DNA from 3 places in the Bacillus sp. PK3-067 genome. Region 3 is predicted to be linked to each of the others. Evidence: predicted binding sites of a transcription regulator. Region 3 holds the regulator's gene; each other region holds the start of a gene.
The links. Region 3 encodes CtsR, which represses protease genes until heat stress. Its sites were predicted from a motif close to ATGGTCAATAAAGGTCAAACA; they were not measured.
Positions count from the first base shown of each region.

Region 1: clpP (ATP-dependent Clp endopeptidase proteolytic subunit ClpP) is a predicted target of CtsR. The motif match lies at 919-939, and genes of this name have one in related genera.
Region 2: clpB (ATP-dependent chaperone ClpB) is a predicted target of CtsR. The motif match lies at 963-983, and genes of this name have one in related genera.

Region 1 covers NZ_CP096490.1:5,056,757-5,059,031, forward strand. The annotation lists gene M1D73_RS26165 (DUF421 domain-containing protein) at 1-745, shown strand, start outside; gene clpP (ATP-dependent Clp endopeptidase proteolytic subunit ClpP) at 986-1,567, shown strand; gene M1D73_RS26175 (HPr family phosphocarrier protein) at 1,967-2,215, opposite strand; gene whiA (DNA-binding protein WhiA) at 2,239-2,275, opposite strand, start outside.
Region 2 covers NZ_CP096490.1:1,135,107-1,137,381, reverse strand. The annotation lists gene clpB (ATP-dependent chaperone ClpB) at 1-945, opposite strand, end outside; gene M1D73_RS05905 (YjzC family protein) at 1,155-1,334, opposite strand; gene M1D73_RS05900 (Cof-type HAD-IIB family hydrolase) at 1,824-2,275, shown strand, end outside.
Region 3 covers NZ_CP096490.1:91,293-93,567, forward strand. The annotation lists rRNA gene M1D73_RS00500 (23S ribosomal RNA) at 1-694, shown strand, start outside; rRNA gene rrf (5S ribosomal RNA) at 744-859, shown strand; gene ctsR (transcriptional regulator CtsR) at 1,068-1,529, shown strand; gene mcsA (protein-arginine kinase activator protein McsA) at 1,700-2,248, shown strand; gene mcsB (protein-arginine kinase McsB) at 2,253-2,275, shown strand, end outside.

The sequences.
Region 1 (2,275 bases), 460 kb from region 3:
AGCCGGAATGACGATTGGTGACATCGCTGCCCAAGTATCTACAGGGCTCGATTCAAAATTTTTTCACGGTGTCTTTGCAATACTCATTTTCGCTGTGGTACCTTTTTTAACAGGAATCCTCTCTTTAAAGAACAAAACAGCTCGGGACTTCTTTGAAGGAAAATCTACCGTATTAATAAAAGACGGAAAGATACTCGAAGATAATTTAAAGAAAGAAAAATATACGAGTGACGAATTACTGGAACTTCTCCGTGGAAAAAGTGCGTTCAGCGTAGCTGAAGTCGAATTTGCTGTCTTAGAACCGAGCGGAGAATTAAATGTATTATTAAAGAAAGATTCTCAGCCACTTACAGCAAAAGACATCGGTTTAAAAGTACCAAACGAGAAAGAACCACAAACTGTTATTATGGATGGAAATGTACTAGATGAACCTCTTTCAGCAAGCGGACATAACCGCGCTTGGCTACATTCAGAATTAGAAAAAATCGGTGTTGTTATTGAAAATGTCTTCCTCGGTCAAGTGGATTCATACGGACAACTTACTATCGACATTTACAATGACAAACTCCAAATGCCTTCTCCTCAAAATAAACCTTTATTATTAGCATCTTTAAAAAAATGTCATGCTGATCTTGAACTATTTTCCCTAGAAACAAAGTCGAAGTCAGCAAGCGAAATGTATAGTAAAAACGCGAAACAAATCGAAAAGATTTTAAATAAAGTAACCTATCTTTTAAAAGACTAATTATCGAAAGAACGCTTAAGTTAAAAGGCGTTCTTTTCTTTTTTCTCCAGTTTTCGTAACGTTTAAATTTATGTAATTCGGTTATGATGTTGAAGATACATAAGCAGGGAATTTCGAAAACATAGCGAATATTTCATGGTACAACTACATATTTTTTTGATTTAAAGTGGTTTCGTTTGACCTTTATTGACCATAATTGTATTATAAGACTAAGAAAGCTTTATAAGGAGGAAATAACAGATGAATTTAATTCCTACAGTAATTGAACAAACAAATCGTGGAGAACGCGCTTACGATATTTACTCTCGACTATTAAAAGACCGCATCATTATGCTTGGTAGTGCAATTGATGACAACGTAGCTAACTCAATCGTTTCCCAGCTTTTATTCTTGGAATCTCAAGATCCAGAAAAAGATATTCACATCTACATCAACAGCCCTGGTGGTTCTATCACAGCGGGTATGGCAATCTATGATACAATGCAGTTTATTAAACCACAAGTATCAACAATCTGTATCGGTATGGCTGCATCTATGGGTGCATTCTTACTTGCAGCAGGTGAAAAAGGAAAACGTTATGCACTTCCAAACAGTGAAGTAATGATTCACCAACCACTTGGTGGAGCACAAGGTCAAGCGACTGAAATCGAAATCGCTGCAAAACGTATCCTATTCTTACGTGAAAAACTAAACCAAATTCTTGCTGACCGCACTGGTCAACCACTTGAAGTACTACAACGCGACACAGACCGCGACAACTTCATGACAGCAGAAAAAGCTTTAGAATACGGTTTAATCGATAAGATCTTTACAAATCGTTAATACTTAAAAGCGAAAGCGGCTCGTTCAGAATCGCAGGGCGATGGAGCCCTGATTCCGAGGCGCTTTTTGCCTCGAATGAAGGGGCGAAACAACCGGAGATTCTAGCCGCTGGAGCTGGATATAACTAAAAGCGGAAGCGCCCTATAATTGGGCGCTTCTTTTATATATTGTTCCCCGCTCACATACCCCATCCAGTATCCCTCTAAATATATCAACGATTTTTCAATTATATCGAACAAAACTTAAATTATATCAACGATTTTTTTAATATATCAACGGTTCGACACAACATATCGATTTACCGACAATCTCCGACAAGGACAAACCAGCTAAATACCCCTCCCCGCTAATCCGCACAAACAACAAAACAAAAAGCTATCGCATATACGCGATAGCTTCTTATTGTACATATGCAGCTAATGCTTCTAAAGCCTCTTCTGCATCTGAACCTTCTGTTGTAATTGTTATCATGCTTCCAGTTCCAATTGCTAAGCTCATAATCCCCATTATGCTCTTTGCATTTACTGTCTTTCCATCTTTCTCGATGAAGATATCTGCATGAAAGCGATTTGCCTCTTGTACAAACAACGCAGCCGGACGTGCTTGTAAACCGTTTTTTAATGAAACCTGAACTCGTTTTTGAACCACAGCTCCATTTCCCCTTTAACCTCTTATTTTTTTACTAACGTTTCCCCCGCGCGTAATTTC
Region 2 (2,275 bases), 1.0 Mb from region 3:
CCCGATACAATGCAGTTCACCGCGCGCAAGCATCGGTTTTAACATATTTCCTGCATCCATGGCTCCCTCTGTTTTACCAGCTCCAACTATTGTATGAAGTTCATCAATGAATAATAAAATGCGTCCTTCACTCTTTTTAATTTCATTTAATACAGCTTGCAGACGCTCTTCGAACTCACCACGGAATTTCGCACCTGCTACGAGCGCACTCATATCTAACGCAAAAATCGTTCTATCTTTCAATCCTTCAGGTACATCCTTTTTCACGATACGCTGTGCTAGCCCTTCAACGATTGCTGTTTTACCAACACCTGGCTCCCCAATTAAAACAGGATTGTTTTTCGTTTTACGTGAAAGAATACGAATTACACGTCGTATTTCACTATCACGGCCGATTACAGGATCGATTTTCCCTGCTCTCACTTCCGCCACTAAATCACGGCCATATTTTTCTAACGCTTCATAAGTTGCTTCTGGATTTTGACTCGTCACTCTTTGATTCCCCCGAACTGTCATTAAAGACTGTAATAAGTTATCTTTCGTAATATGCAATCTTGTAAATAATTGATTTATATCGCCTTTTTCTTCAGAAAAAGCAAGCAATACATGTTCTACTGAAATGTAATCATCCTGCAGTTTTTCTGCTTCTTTCCCTGCTCTTACAAGAAGTTGTTGCAGAGCGCTCGTTACATACAATTTTCCAACTTCTGCACCGCTCCCTGTTACAGAAGGTTTCTTTTTAATTAAACTTTCAGCACCTTGCTTTAATGCTTCTATATCAACATTCATTTTTTGAAATATACGTACTGCTAATCCATCTTGCTCTTCTAATAATGCAAGTAATAGATGAACAGTATCCACCTCTTGGTGATGATGAGATACCGCTAAAGATTGGGCACTCATAATCGCCTCTTGTGTTTTTGTTGTCATTTGATTTAAGTCCATCTTTACAGCCCTCCAAAAGTTTGACTTTCTTTGACCTTTGATTTGATTATACGCCAACTGACTTTTTTATACAATAATTTTGCCTATGTATTTTCAAACTTATTATTTGAAAAAGAAAAAGAGAGCATTCATTATACTGCTAAAAAATACAGTAAATGAAATTACAATGTGTAACGACAAAAAAGCCGCAATAATGATTGCGGCTTCTGTTACGGTTTTCTTTTATATGTCCACTGGCGGTTATGATTCGTGTTATCCGGAAACTTTTCACCGGCAGTTAATTTCACCATTTGCGGATCTTTCACCATACTTCCCGTTTCACCAATTTCTACGTAAATGCCATCATTCGGCGCTTTTTGTCCAGAACGAAACCTGCGATTTTGTCCCATCTTCATTCTCCTTCCATGACGTCTTGCCTCATTAGTATATCCATTTTAAAAGAAAGCTTTTCTGTCATGTTTAGGAAACAGTACTACATCTCATTCTTGTACATATATATGAATGACACAAGCGTAAGCAGGGATTTCTTTCCTACCTGTAGAAAAAAAGAAACCAACCTACTCTAGGCTAGTTTCAAAGGAGAGTCAAACATATACGAGAAGATTACATGTTCATTATATGCCTCATCACACGAGCAATGTAACCCTTTTCACAATTTGTACATAATGAAAGAAACATTGTTTGAACTTTCTAAAAAGATGTTGACTTTTCTTAATTTCCAACGATAAATAGTAGACACCACAGCACTTTGAGACGTAAGATGGATATATAGTGAAATTTCCATCTATGGTGATTTCACCGAGTCTAACCTCTTATTTCTGCATATTAAAAACGGAAATACAGATAGATACAAAAAAATTATTATAAGAGGTGAAATTATGAACAAACAACATTTAATCGCATTAGACTTAGACGGCACTTTATTAACAGACAACAAAATAATTTCCACTCGAACGAAACATACAATTGCAAAAGCAAAGGAACAGGGACATATTGTTGTTATTTCAACAGGACGTCCATTCCGTGCTAGTTATGATTACTATAAAGAACTTGATCTTAACACACCTATCGTAAACTTTAACGGCGCTTACGTACATCATCCTCTTGATTCAAACTGGGGAACACATCACTCTCCTCTTGAGCTAGCAACAGCGCAAGAAATTGTCCGAGCTTGCTTTGATTTTGGCGTAAAAAATATATACGCGGAAGTAATGGACGATGTGTATGTTCGTGAAATTGATGAAGATAAAAAACATATTTTCGAATTCGGCTCTCCTAAGATTTTTACGGGAGACTTATTAAATATTTTAAACGATCATCCAACTTGCTT
Region 3 (2,275 bases):
GGTCTTATCGACCCGGGAGACAGTGTCAGGTGGGCAGTTTGACTGGGGCGGTCGCCTCCTAAAGTGTAACGGAGGCGCCCAAAGGTTCCCTCAGAATGGTTGGAAATCATTCGTAGAGTGCAAAGGCATAAGGGAGCTTGACTGCGAGACCTACAAGTCGAGCAGGGACGAAAGTCGGGCTTAGTGATCCGGTGGTTCCGCATGGAAGGGCCATCGCTCAACGGATAAAAGCTACCCCGGGGATAACAGGCTTATCTCCCCCAAGAGTCCACATCGACGGGGAGGTTTGGCACCTCGATGTCGGCTCATCGCATCCTGGGGCTGTAGTCGGTCCCAAGGGTTGGGCTGTTCGCCCATTAAAGCGGTACGCGAGCTGGGTTCAGAACGTCGTGAGACAGTTCGGTCCCTATCCGTCGTGGGCGTAGGAAATTTGAGAGGAGCTGTCCTTAGTACGAGAGGACCGGGATGGACGCACCGCTGGTGTACCAGTTGTTCTGCCAAGGGCATAGCTGGGTAGCTATGTGCGGAAGGGATAAGTGCTGAAAGCATCTAAGCATGAAGCCCCCCTCAAGATGAGATTTCCCATAGCGTAAGCTAGTAAGATCCCTGAAAGATGATCAGGTTGATAGGTTCGAGGTGGAAGCATGGTGACATGTGGAGCTGACGAATACTAATAGATCGAGGACTTAACCATATAATATGTAGCAAATGTTATCTAGTTTTGAAGGAATATGCCTTCATAGTTTGGTGATGATGGCAGAGAGGTCACACCCGTTCCCATACCGAACACGGAAGTTAAGCTCTCTAGCGCCGATGGTAGTTGGGACCTTGTCCCTGTGAGAGTAGGACGTCGCCAAGCAACTAAACACGAGTCAAATGACTCGTGTTTTTTCGTGTTTTCTTTTATAATCCATAGTAATTAAAAAAATATGCTTAAATAATTACTATTTTGATTAAATGCAGGGGAATGTGGCTAGGATAGTGAATAAGCAAAAGAGTTGCAAATTTTATTAATACGTATATAATTAAAGTCAAAGATAGTCAAAGTCAATAAAGGTGGCGGATAAATGAGAAATATATCTGATATCATTGAGCAATATCTAAAGCAAGTTATTGACTTAAGTAATAATAATGTGATTGAAATCAAAAGAAATGAGATTGCGGATCGATTCGAGTGCGTACCATCTCAAATCAATTATGTAATCAATACCCGTTTTACATTAGAAAGAGGATTTGTAGTAGAAAGTAAACGTGGTGGAGGAGGTTACATTCGCATTATAAAAGTCAAACTGCATGATGATATAGACATTATTGATCAAATGCTTCATATGATTGATCATAGCGTTGCACAAGGGAATGCAGAGAGTATGATTATACGTTTATTAGAAGAGGGAATCATAACAGGCCGTGAAGCAAAATTAATGTTAAGTGTACTAGATCGTTCTGTATTATCAATGGATATTCCTTCTCGAGATGAACTTAGGGCTCGAATATTATGCGCAATGTTAAGAACACTGAAATATAAATAAATACAGCTTTTGTAAAAGAATGATAATTAAGATAGGGCAGTTAAATATTGTAGAAGTTTTGAAAAAGAGCATGTACTTTTATCTGAGTGGATTAAGGAAAGAGGACAATCTAGTAATGTATGAAAAGTATCATGAGGTAGATCGTTCCTGTTGTAAAGGTGGGGATATTGATGACTTGTCAAAACTGTAATATAAGACCAGCAACTTTACATTATACAAAAGTAATCAACGAGAAGAAGGCGGAAGTTCATCTTTGTGAGCAATGTGCGGAGCAAAGTGGCTATACGTCTTTCTTTCAATCATCACAGTCTAACTTTTCATTTCATGATGTATTTGCTGGTTTATTACACGGTGAATCAACAATGTTTGGAGAAGGAAAAAACGGGTTTTCAAATACAAATACAGTAAGATGTCCAGATTGTAAGATGACATATGAACATTTTACAAAAGTGGGACGCTTTGGTTGTGCTTCTTGTTACGATACATTTAAAGGACACTTAAACCCATTGTTAAAGCGACTTCATGGTGGACATACAGAACATTGTGGAAAAATTCCGGAACGAATGGAAGGAAATATCCACTTAAAGAAAGAATTAGATGAACTAAAACTTATTCTGAAACAATATGTACAGAATGAGGAGTTTGAGAAAGCTGCTGAGGTAAGAGATGAGATTCGAGGGCTTGAAACTCAGCTTAGTGAGCATAGAGAGGGGGAGTAGTTCTATGTCACTGGACAAAATTATGAA